2 linked regions of the Candidatus Vesicomyosocius sp. SY067_SCS001 genome follow. The main gene of each other region encodes a partner of the protein of the gene in region 2 in a complex. Links are inferred from orthologs where the notes say so. Each region holds a gene or a part of one and is shown on either strand. Other genes may lie near its edges. The genes, in order: hisH and hisF.

Evidence for each region.
Region 1: the proteins of hisF (region 2) and hisH are in contact, whole or in part, in a crystal structure (PDB 6RU0), measured with the Thermotoga maritima proteins. The link is inferred for Candidatus Vesicomyosocius sp. SY067_SCS001 from one-to-one orthologs. Residues at the interface, in WP_004080486.1 of Thermotoga maritima: Met1, Leu2, Ala3, Arg5, Ser40, Glu41, Asp45, Glu46, Ala70, Glu71, Ile73, Asp74, Ile75, Pro76, Phe77, Asp98, Lys99, Ser122, Gln123, Glu161, Thr195, Leu196, Asn247, Arg249, Glu251; in WP_004080484.1 of Thermotoga maritima: Asn15, Arg18, Arg22, Arg117, Leu118, Pro119, His120, Met121, Gly122, Trp123, Asn124, Asn134, Gly135, Tyr136, Tyr138, Val140, Tyr158, Glu180, Lys181, Ser182, Ser183, Lys184, Ile185.

What each region holds. Positions count from the first base shown.
Region 1 is NZ_CP054877.1:888,920-895,367, forward strand. The notes cover bases 1,561-4,278. They hold hisH (imidazole glycerol phosphate synthase subunit HisH), read right to left. Parts: upstream 3,368-4,278; coding sequence 2,753-3,367; downstream 1,561-2,752. Other genes in these bases: nth (endonuclease III), read left to right, coding at 1,604-2,236; hisB (imidazoleglycerol-phosphate dehydratase HisB), read right to left, coding at 3,374-3,952; HUW60_RS04300 (aspartate-semialdehyde dehydrogenase), read right to left, coding at 4,181-4,278. Outside these bases: sbcB (exodeoxyribonuclease I), read left to right, coding at 113-1,534; more of HUW60_RS04300, read right to left, coding at 4,279-5,203; HUW60_RS04305 (Nif3-like dinuclear metal center hexameric protein), read right to left, coding at 5,818-6,448. UniProt on the Escherichia coli protein: IGPS catalyzes the conversion of PRFAR and glutamine to IGP, AICAR and glutamate. The HisH subunit catalyzes the hydrolysis of glutamine to glutamate and ammonia as part of the synthesis of IGP and AICAR.
Region 2 is NZ_CP054877.1:27,398-33,903, reverse strand. The notes cover bases 1,831-4,606. They hold hisF (imidazole glycerol phosphate synthase subunit HisF), read right to left. Parts: upstream 3,715-4,606; coding sequence 2,947-3,714; downstream 1,831-2,946. Other genes in these bases: HUW60_RS00130 (phosphatidate cytidylyltransferase), read left to right, coding at 4,509-4,606; uppS (polyprenyl diphosphate synthase), read left to right, coding at 3,800-4,501; HUW60_RS00145 (redox-active disulfide-containing membrane protein), read right to left, coding at 2,362-2,892; cyoE (heme o synthase), read right to left, coding at 1,831-2,347. Outside these bases: HUW60_RS00165 (DUF2189 domain-containing protein), read left to right, coding at 1-55; HUW60_RS00160 (COX15/CtaA family protein), read left to right, coding at 155-1,144; HUW60_RS00155 (DUF2970 domain-containing protein), read right to left, coding at 1,262-1,453; more of cyoE, read right to left, coding at 1,454-1,830; more of HUW60_RS00130, read left to right, coding at 4,607-5,309; dxr (1-deoxy-D-xylulose-5-phosphate reductoisomerase), read left to right, coding at 5,306-6,457; HUW60_RS00120 (M23 family metallopeptidase), read left to right, coding at 6,432-6,506.

The sequences.
Region 1 (6,448 bases), 860 kb from region 2 along the record:
TGATACCTTATCTTAAAGATATTCGGAAATTAGATATAATAGACGATTTTTACTAAGATTAAAACATAAGAAATCTATTCGTAAACAACTAATACACTAAACTAGTGTACTTATGAAAACATTTTATTGGTATGACTACGAAACTTTTGGAATTTCTCCCAAAATAGATAGAATCTCTCAATTTGCTGGTATCAGGACTGATGAGAATTTTAACATTATAAATGAACAGATGTTTTACTGCAAACCCACCAATGATTGCTTACTATCACCTGAAACCTGTCTTATAACTGGTATTAGCCCACAATTATGTGAGCAAAAAGGAATGATTGAGCATAAATTTATTAGAAAAATTCATGCTCAACTTTCAACTCCAAATACCTGTATTGTAGGTTACAATTCAATTCGTTTTGATGATGAATTCACTCGTCACACATTGTATCGTAATTTTATAGACCCTTATACTTGGCATTGGAAAAATGGTAATACTCGCTGGGATATATTAGACGTTGTACGCTTATGTTATGCACTTAAAAAAGACACAAGCCTTAAATGGGTTTATGATGAACAAAATAAGGTAATATTTAAATTAGATAAATTATCACTGGCTAATGACATTGAGCATACAAATGCACATAACGCTTTAGCTGATGTATATGCTACTATTGCAATAGCAAAAATCATCAAAAAAACACAACCACAATTATTTGATTATGCATTTAGTTTAAGAAAGAAGAAAACAATTAAGGAAAAAATCAAACTATTTGAACCGATGTTATACACCTCAGGAATATATCCTACTACTCTTTCTTGTACACGTTTATCAGTTGCTCTTGCTTATCATTCATATCATGATCGAGTCTTTGTATTTAACCTTGATCAGGATCCCTGTATTTTACTAGAACTTAACATTAAAAGACTTAAAACTCTAATGTTTACTAAAAATAATCAATCTGCATTATCAAAAGAAATGAAAGGACTACAAATTAAAGAACTAATTTTTAATAAAAGTCCAATGTTTATTCCTAATGTTTATAAACTTGAGTCAAGAATTATTAAACAATTGAAAATTGATATGAGTACTTGTCTTCAACGACTTGAATTTATTAAAGAAAATCAGATTGTAATTAGCAAAGTTGTACAAGATTTATACAGAAATGATCAACAACGTCCACAAAGTTCTGATGTTGATCAAGCATTATATGATGATTTTATTAACGACAATAAAGATAAACATCTTTGCAATCAAATCCAAACTTTATCTACTAATAAATTAAAAAACTTTCATCCAAAATTTAAAGACGAGAGACTCTCAAAATTACTAATGCACTTCAAAGCTAGGAACTATCCAGACGTTCTAACTGAAAACGAAAAAGAAGAATGGTTCAAAACTGTACAAGAAAGAGTCCAAACAGGTATAAATGGATATATAACCATTGATGATTATCTAACACGAATTAACATAATCAGGAAACAACACCCAAATCAAGAAAAATTATGGAAACAACTTGAAACTTATAGCAAGTCGTTCTTTTAGGGTATTTTCATTAGATTTAAATATAAGGTATAATGTTTAGCATTAAGAAAAAAAATAGGCAAAGAAAAAATGAACGCCGAGACACGCACAAAGATATTTGGAAGGTTGCTTAAAAAGATACCAAATCCAACCACAGAATTAAACTATTCAACACCATTTGAACTATTAGTGGCCGTAACATTGTCTGCCCAAGCAACCGATAAAAGTGTCAACAAGGTAACTGACAAATTATTTCCAATTGCCAATACACCTAAAACTATTTCTAAACTAGGGGAAAATACACTTCGAGATACAATAAGAACTATTGGCTTATTTAACTCAAAAGCCAAACATATTATACAAGCTTGTAAAATTCTGATTGAAAAATACAACTCGAGCGTCCCAAAAACTCGTAAAGAACTAGAAGCACTACCTGGTGTTGGTCGTAAGACTGCTAATGTTGTTCTTAATACTGCCTTTGGCCATCCTACTATTGCAGTGGATACACATATTTATCGTGTAGCCAACCGCACTGCTATTGCAAGTGGTAAAACTGTATTAGAAGTAGAAAAAAAATTGGTTAAATTCATCCCTAATGAATACCGAGTACCTGCACACCATTTAATGATTCTACATGGACGTTATACCTGTAAAGCTCGATCTCCATTATGCACAGAGTGTATCTTGCTTGATCTTTGTGAATACGAAGAAAAAAACTTATAATTTTTTAAATATTCCATGTTCAAGATAGAACACAATAGCAAAAATCTCTTAATCCTTAAACAAGCAGCGGTTCAACCAATTAGAAACTCAAATAACATAAATAATATTTACATGTGTAATCTACTTTTATCTTTTAAAAGATAGTTCTAAATTCACTAATTATAAATAAGCACTTAGTTTACTAAACTTCATCAAATTACCAATAACTATTTTTTTGTTTTAGACTAACAATCATTATAAAAATTTATAATCTAGTAATAAATAATCCTGATTATATTGACTTTACTTGAATCTTTTTATTTAGATAAAAAGCATCTACAGAAAACAAGATTTACAAAAAATAAGCTAAATTTTATCTATGTAAAAATTGATTAATCTAATTTATGCTTTTTCACTAACAAATGCCATTCAAAATAAAAGTTGGTTTTAGATTTTTACAAATGAGAAAAATCAGCTTATTGTTGATCTAGATAATTCATAAAATTAAATAAAATAAATCCTTTAACAAAAAAATTACTAAATTCGCCAATTGACAAAATTACTAAGTAACTGCAACCCATCATATTGTGATTTCTCAGGATGAAACTGTACTGCAAACAGTTTATCTTGAGCAATAGCACAAGTGAAATCAACTCCATAACTAGTCAACCCAGCAACTACATTGTTGCTATTTTGTTCTACATAGTAACTATGTACACTATAAAAACGTGTATTATCATCAATATTATGCCAAAGTGGATGTTCTATTGTTTGTTTAACTGTATTCCAACCCATATGTGGTACTTTAAGATTATTAGAAAACTTTACAACATTACCTTCTACAATAGATAAGCCATCGGTACCCCCATTTTCCGCACTAAAATCAAATAAGAGTTGTAAACCTAAACAGATACCCAAAAATGGCTTCTCACTAACGCAATGCTTAATCACGTTAATTAATTTATATTTTACCAATGCTTTTATACAAGCACCTATTGCTCCTTGACCTGGAAAAACAATGCGATCAGCCTCCATAATTAAATCAGTATTATTAGTTATAAATACATTATCATTAGGAGCAACATATGTAAGTGCTTTTTTCACACTGCGTATGTTGCCCATACCATAATCAATAATTGCAATACTTTGCACGAATACTTAAAGTAATCCTTTGGTTGAAGGAATACCTTCTTGACGTTCATCTTCTGTTATTGCCACACGTAATGCCCTGCCAAATGCTTTAAAGATGGTTTCAGCCTGATGATGGGAATTAATTCCTTTAATATTATCAATATGCAATGTAACTAAAGAATGATTAACAAATCCTTGAAAAAATTCTGAAATCAAGTCAACATCAAAGGTGCCAATCATAGCACGTGTAAAACTTACATTCAAATTTAGACTAGGACGACCAGAAAGGTCCAATACAACTCGCGACAAAGATTCATCCAACGGCACGTAAGAATGGCCATAACGTATAAGGCCTTTTTTATCACCTACTGCTTGAGCAAAGGCTTGTCCTAATGTAATACCAATATCTTCAACACTATGATGATCATCAATTTGTATATCACCATCGCATTTAATAGTTAAATCCATTAATCCATGCCGTGCAACTTGATCCAGCATGTGATCTAAAAATGGAACACCAGTATCTATACTTGCATTACCCATCCCATATAAATTTAACTCAACAATAATGTCAGTTTCATTGGTTTTTCTAGATACTTTAATCATATTTATTCTGCAAATTAAAATAATTCTTTATTATAACTATTGACAAAAATAATTACCATAACAATATAAAGGGATAAAGCTAAAACAATTATAAAACTAATAATTTTGGTAATAACCAACATAATCAAAATACCAATAACACTTGCATAAAACAATCAAATTACTCCTAAGGTATAAACAAAATAATTGGCAAAAACTTTTAATAAATAGTTTTTATGATATCAAGATTTATAAATACTCCTCAACTAAAATTTCAGCAATCTGCACGGTATTAAGCGCCGCACCCTTACGAATATTATCAGAAACTACCCACAAATTTAGAGCTTTTTCATGAGAAATATCCTCACGAATACGGCCTACAAACGTATCATCATGATTAGTTGCCTCAACAAATGGCGTAGCATACCCACCATCTTCACGCTTATCCATAACTGTCACACCCTTTGCTTCTGATAGAATCTTAGTAGCTTCAGCTGCAGTAATTTTTCTTCTAGTTTCAATATTAATTGCCTCGGAATGGCCATAAATAACTGGCACACGAACTGCTGTTGGATTGACTAAGATAGTTTCATCTTCAAAAATCTTTTGAGTCTCCCATACCATTTTCATTTCTTCCCTGGTATAACCATTGTCTTGAAAAACATCAATATGTGGAATAACATTAAACGCAATTTGCTTTGGATAAACCTTAATATCAATCTCTTGGCCATTTAATAATTTAACTGTTTGATCTGTTAGTTCAGTAATTGCCTCCTTGCCAGAACCAGATACCGCCTGATAAGTAGCAACATTAATACGCTTAATCCCTACTGCATCATAGATCGGCTTAAGTGCTACTAACATTTGAATGGTTGAACAATTAGGATTCGAAATAATATTACGTTTTGTATAATCTATAATCGCATGAGGATTTACTTCTGGTATAACCAATGGAATATCCTTATCACGGCGAAAATACGCCGTATTATCAATCACAATACACCCTGAATCAGCTGCAATTGGTGCATATTTTTTAGAAATACTACCTCCAGCTGAAAACAAACTAATTTGCACTTGTGAAAAATCAAAGTTATTTAAATCTTGCACCATCCAACTTTTACCCTGACAAAATACTTTTTTACCAGTAGAATTAGCACTCGCTAAAGGATATAAACTATTAATTTGAAAATTTCGCTGTTCTAAAATAGAAAGAATCATCTCTCCCACTACACCTGTTGCACCAACAACAGCAACATCATACTTTTTATTCATAAAATTATAATTTATAAGTTATATAAATAGTATTATACTTGAGTTTTAATCAATATTTTATTCGTCAAAAGCAGGTTATTTTTATTTTATCTCACTATTCAAGATAGTGAACTTTATATTTTGTCAATTTAAAAGACTTACTTTCATAAAAGGAAACTATGGTTACGCATCTAACATTAAAAATATTTTTGTTAAAGTTGAATTTGACACTAAGCAACTACATTGCTTTACAACTTTCCTGTATAAATATTATTTGACTAATGTTAATATAAATATAAATTTTCCGCCAAAATCCAAAAAGAGATAACATTAAATATAATTAAAAATTAATACTTAGAACAGGGATATAACCATAAAAACATTAATAATACATAAGCATAATGCTTATAAAAATCAACACTATGGAAATATAACAATTTCAATACTCCTTCATAATAAAACAAATACCAACATCAAAAAATCATTATGTATAGCATACATAAAATATGTTTTAGCCCCTATGCTAAAAACTAAAATAAACGAGTAGTATGACGATACACTAATAATAAATACCATTTAAATTTTTGATAAATTTAAATAAATTTGATTTTAGTTCTTACTTTAAAACTTATTTTTCATACGATATTATAAATATCAATAAATTGATATTTAACGTTAAATTTTTCACTCAAGTGTTGACATAAGGCTTGCACTCCATAACGTTCAGTAGCATAATGACCCGCAGATATAAAAGCAATATTGTTCTCTTTGGCGATAGCTGGGGTTTGTTCTGATATTTCTCCAGTAATAAAACAATCAGCGCCAATATTAATTGCATGTTTAATATAGCTTTGAGCACCACCAGTACACCATGCAATTTTTTTAATTTGTTGGTTAAGATTACCAAATACTAAAGGTATACGTTGTGTAATATCTTGTACTACTTGAGACATCTCAATAAGTGATAATTTAACTTCACCTTGCCAAACCAAAGTATCTCTAATAGGAGTTGGATTAACAATATTAAGATGCATTGCTAGTTGAATATTATTACCAACTATAAGGTGAGCATCCAAAGGAAGATGATAAGCAAATAGATTAATATTTTTCTCTAGTAAAATCTTGATGCGATTTTTTTTAATGCCGGTAATTACTAAGCTTTCATTTTGCCAAAACAATCCATGATGAACAAATAGAGCGTCAGCTTTTTCATCAATTACTCTTTCAATTAAATCCTGATTAACACTAACACCAGCAATGATTTTT
Region 2 (6,506 bases):
ATTAGCACATGCCACTTGGCATGCATATAAATCTTTGATTAACAAATTAAAATAACAATTCAAATAAGAAATACTCTAATTTCTTATTTAGAAGTTCTTTATTCTAAAAAAATTACTTGTACAAAATAGAAAAGAGGTTGTTTTTAACAAACAAATGTTTAGAAAAACACTACAAATTTCAATTATTTTAGCACTCATTGTTGTTATTCTAGGTGCTTACACACGCCTAAGTGATGCTGGGTTAGGCTGTCCAGACTGGCCAGGATGTTATGGTCAATTAAGTGTACCTGACGCCAAAGATGGTACTACCATTCAAGGTTTTTCTCGTCCAATAAATATTGTAAAAGGATGGAAAGAAATGTTACATCGCTATGCTGCCTCAACACTTGGATTGACAATACTTATTCTATTTTTCTTAGCACTAAAAGGAAAACTACAACACCAACAATCATTAAAACTACCTGGATTTAGCGCTTTTTTTGTTATGTTACAAGGCGCGTTTGGTATGTGGACAGTTACATTTTTAGTACATCCTGGTATTGTTACTTTACATTTAATAGGGGGGTTTTTAACTACTGTATTACTTGTTTGGATGTTCTTAAATCAAAAAAAAACACCAACTACTTACCAATACGTTTTAAAAAAACATAAATTTGTATTATTAATAACACTAACCATGCTAAGTTTACAAATCATTCTAGGCGGCTGGACAAGTGCTAACTATGCAGCGCTATCTTGTGGTGAATACTTTCCAACTTGTTTAAACAAATGGTGGCCGCCTGATCTAGATTTTACTAATGCATTATATTGGGGATCATTAGGAACTAATTATGAGTATGGTATATTAGAAAATACAGCACGTTCTGCCATTCAAATGCTTCATCGTATTGGTGCCTTAATAACAACTATATTCATGCTATTACTTATTTATTTATTTAAAAATTACAACCACTTAAGGTTTAATTTAATATTAAGTGTTATTCTATTAACAATACAAATCACACTTGGTGTTCTTAATGTTGTTCTTTCATTGCCAATAATAATAGCAATATTACATAATACAATAGCATTATTATTATTGCTTAGTATTGTTACTATTGTACACAAAATTTTCAAAAAAGATCATCATAAAGAACTTTTATAAAACATAACAACTAACTATTTATTACCATACTCCATTATTAAATAAATCAAAATATTAACCATCCTCTAGCCTACAGAAAAAATAACAAACATTTAATGTAATCATTAAAACACTTAACTATGGTAATACTAACTTAACAATCGCTATTATTAAAACAATAAAAACAAATGTCATAATTAAACCAATAATAATATAGGGCCATGGCCCTTGTTTTTCAGTACGTGCAAAATCTTTTACTAAATCTTCTTTTTTACCAACACCGATCATAGCAGATACAACTGCTTTAAATACTTGTCCTAATCTTTTCATTTAAAAAATTTCCCAAAGAAATATTAGCCAGTAATGGTCAAATAATAGTGCAATAAATAACAACATTAAATAATTAATTGAATACATAAAAGTACTCCAAGCAATTATTTTATCATCTGGATTATTATAAATCTTAATCGCATACACTAGAAACCTAACTCCCAATGCAATTGTTATTACTAAATAAATAAGCCCAGACATGCCTGATAAATAAGGCAATAAACTAACTAATAATAATAATACCGTATATAATAAAATTTGCGTTCTAGTATAGGCTAATCCATGTGTTACTGGTAACATAGGCATATCGATTTTTTTGTATTCTTCAACCCTATAAATAGCTAATGCCCAAAAGTGGGGAGGTGTCCAGATAAAAACAATTAAAAATAACAAACAAGCATATTCAATACCCTGAGTACCAGATACCGCTGTCCATCCTAGTACAGGTGGGGTTGCACCCGCCGCACCCCCGATAACAATATTTTGCGGGGTTGCACGTTTAAGATACAAAGTATAAATGATAGTGTAACCAATTAATGAAATAAACGTAAGCACCACAGTAATAATATTAACAAATAATTGCAAAATACCAAGACCAATAAATCCCAAAAATACCCCCCACACTAATGCTTGATTTTTACTCACCCTTCCTTGTGGCAAAGGGCGTTGATTAGTACGAGACATTTGGGCGTCAATCTGTTCATCAACCACATGATTAAACACTGCCGCTGAAGCAGCTACCATACTAATACCAATTGATGCACTTAATACTAATAATCCGTTAGGTAGATACGGTGCAGGTACGGCTAAAAACATGCCTACCACTGCCGTAAGCAAAATCAATGCCACCACTTTAAGTTTACACAAAGCTAATAAGTCACTAATTAAAGGCATTATAATCTCCTATATTAGCCAATACGTGAATACTTCAACAGGCGTTTTAAATCTTTAATCACACGTTTAACTTCTAATTGTTTTGAATCGTAACGTAACATCACATTACCAAATGGATCAATTAAAAATAAACTATTTTTTGAAAACTGGTTAAATTGTCGACTAAGTGACTCACTAGAATATCCAACTAATACATCTGTTTGTTGTGCTTTAGCTTTACTTGTAATTAACAATAAACATTGAATACGAAGCATGTCTTCATTCATCAAAATTCTAACAGTTCTTATATCATGCAATGCTTTTATACAAATACTATCGCATTGCTTGGTTACATAAGCCAATGTCCATAAACCTTGTAGGTTGTTATTAACATCTGTAAATACTATATCTTCTTTTTCAGTAACAATAATAGGATTAACAAACTCACCAAAATTAATCGTATGACGAGTAAAAGACTCAGGACTTAGGTAAAAAAAAGCCGTTCCAAAAGCAATTGGCAACACAAAAGATGCTAATAATATCCATAATTCTTTTTTAGAATTCATAAAAATCTTATGCTTATAAAGTGCCTATATAATACACTTAAAAAAACCAAAGTTCTAAAGTCTGACTTCTATACCATTTTCTTTCATAGCTTTTTTAGCTTGTTGTATCGTATATTCACCAAAATGAAAAATACTAGCTGCCAATACTGCATCAGCAGCTCCTTGTAGAACACCTTCAGATAAATGTTCTAAATTTCCTACACCACCAGAAGCAATAACAGGTACATCTACTGCATCAGAAACCGCCCTGGTAAGTAACAAATCAAAACCTGTCTTAACACCATCACAATCCATTGAGGTAAGCAACACCTCACCAGCACCATTATTACCACAAGTCATTTTCTTCGCCCACTCAATAGCATCAATCCCTGTATATTTTCGTCCACCATGAGTAAATATTCCCCATTTATTATTATCGATTTTCTTTGCATCAATAGCAATGACAATACATTGTGATCCAAATTCTTCACTTAAATGGTTGATTAAATTAGGATTAAAAATAGCAGCAGAATTAATAGTAATCTTATCTGCTCCTGCATTTAATATAGCACGTACATCTGCCGCTTTACGAATACCACCACCTACAGTCAATGGAATAAATACTTGCTCGGCAATTGCTTCAACCGTATGTATCATGGTATCTCTACCATCAATTGATGCAGTAATATCTAAAAAAATAATCTCATCAGCACCCTCTAAGTCATAACGCTTAGCTACTTCAACCGGGTCTCCTGCATCTTTAATATCAATAAACTTAGTACCTTTAACTACACGACCATTACATACATCAAGACAGGGAATAATTCTTATTGCTAGACTCATAATTATAAATTTTACCGTATATCAGTTCTATATTAACTGTGTTTGCTGACTGTTTGTAATGCTATAGGTATAATCTAACTTTGTTATGAGTACGCTTAAACACATCGCAATTATAATGGACGGTAATGGTCGTTGGGCATCAAAACGCTCTTTGCCCCGTATTCTAGGACATCAACAAGGAATTCAAGCAGTACGTAATGTTGTTAAAGCTTGTTCAATACGCAGTATTAAAACACTTACTCTATTTGCTTTTAGTAGTGAGAATAAAAACCGTTCGACTAAAGAAGTCTCTTTATTGTTTAAATTATTTCTTGATATGCTTCAACAAAAGGTAAAAAAACTTAATAAGCACAACATTAAACTAAAAATAATTGGTGATATGTCTTTATTTCCTATCAAAATTCAACAAGTAGCTCTTGATACACAAGCTCTACTTGCAAACAATACTGGATTAACACTAATAATTGCAGCCAATTATAGCGGCCAATGGGATATTACTCAAGCAGCAGTTAAAATAGCAAAAGCAGCTGTTGCCGGAGACATAAAAGCCAATGATATTAATGTAAAAAACTTTTCACAATACCTGTCATTAGCCAATGAACCAAATGTCGATTTGTTAATCCGTACCAGTGGCGAGCTTAGAATTAGTAATTTTTTATTGTGGGATATTGCTTATAGTGAATTTTATTTCACAAAAACACTATGGCCAGATTTTAACAAATCTGAATTAAAAAAAGCTATTAATAGCTTTAATAATCGTAATCGACGTTTTGGTACAAGACTTTAAAAAAATTATGCTAACAAAAAGAATCATAACTGCTTTCATTTTAGCACCACTAATAATTTGGGCTATATTCGCTATGCCTAATTATTACTTCGCACAACTACTCTTAATTTTTACAGCATTGGGCGCATGGGAGTTTTCCCGTTTAATTAAATTTAAGTGCTTAATCGCTAGAATACTATTAGTATTTAGTATCGTGGTATCTGCACTTATTATTCAAAAAAATACACAAGTTATTCCATTTATACTTTACCTGTCTGTTTTGTGGTGGACAATTAATTTATATTGGGTGTTAAGTTATCCAAGTAAAACTAATTTTTGGTTTGACCCACTTATTGTTCGTATTATAAATGGATTATTGTTATTAGTACCTATGTGGATTGCGCTAATCACTTTGAAACAACAATATGGATCTAAATATTTTTTACTACTTATGTTGATTACTTGGGGCGCTGACTCTGGTGCTTATTTTACTGGTAAAGCAATTGGTAAATGGAAATTAGCACCAAAATTAAGTCCAGGAAAATCAATTGAAGGCGTAATAGGTGGCATTAGTGTTGCTTTAGTGATAATGATGATATTTTTACAAAATCAAAATATAGCAACTAATCAATATTTAAGTTATTTACTATTAACGGTTGTTGTTGCTAATATATCAGTATTAGGTGATTTATTCGAAAGCTTATTTAAACGTATCTCAAATATTAAAGATAGTGGACAAATCCTTCCTGGACATGGAGGAATCTTAGATCGAATCGATTCTCTCACAGCAACAGCACCATTCTTCTTACTAGGACTTGGCTTAATATGAAAAACATAACCTTACTTGGAGCGACTGGTTCTATCGGAAAATCCACGCTATCTGTGGTAGATCTACATCCTGATAAATTTAATATTTTTGCTCTGAGTGCTAACACTGACTGGGAGCAAATGATTAAGTTATGCAACAAATATCAACCAAGTTATGCCATTATGGTAGATGAACAATCTGCTGAAAAATTATCAAATGCTATCACTACTGACACCCAAGTACTTAGTAGTATTCAAGCCTTGGATAAAATTGTTACCCATCAAGATACTGACTATGTTATGGCTGCTATTGTCGGCGCTATTGGTATGTCATCAGCACTTTGTGGTGCCAAAGCTGGCAAGAGAATTATGCTTGCAAATAAAGAATCATTAGTATTAGCTGGTGATATTTTTATGAAAACAGTAAAAGAATTTAATGCCGAACTAATTCCTGTTGATTCAGAACACAGTGCAATTTTTCAGTGCCTAAAAAGTGGCAAATCAGGATTAAATAAAATTCAACTAACTGCTAGTGGGGGGCCATTCTTACACACACCAATTAGCCAATTTAAATATATCACTCCGAATGAGGCCTGTACACACCCGAACTGGTCAATGGGACGTAAAATTTCAGTTGATTCTGCTACTATGATGAACAAAGGATTAGAAGTAATTGAAGCTCATTATTTATTTTCACTCACACCAAAACAAATTGATGTGGTTATACATCCACAAAGCATTGTTCATTCATCAGTCTTTTACAAAGATGGTTCAACACTATCTCAACTAGGAAATCCAGATATGCGGACAGTTATTGCATATGCAATGAGTTATCCAAAACGAATGAACTCTGGCGTTTCTGAACTTGACTTAACTAGCACAGCTTCCTTAGAGTTTTATCAACCAGATTTTGAAAAATTTACTTGCCTTAAACTAGCATTTGAAGCACTTAACAAAGGTGGTAATGCCATGATTACCATGAATGCAGCTAATGAAATTGCAGTTAAGCATTTTCTTAACCATAAAATTAGTTTTTTAGATATACCAAAAATCATCGACCAAACACTAAGCACTATGAAACACGCAACACTAAACTCTTTAGAAGAGGTAATTAACAATGATCTTATTGCTCGTGAAATAGCTCATGAAATTATCAAACAGTATGGATAAATTTTACAAAATTACCATACTAATACTTATGTTTTTTAGCATGATATTC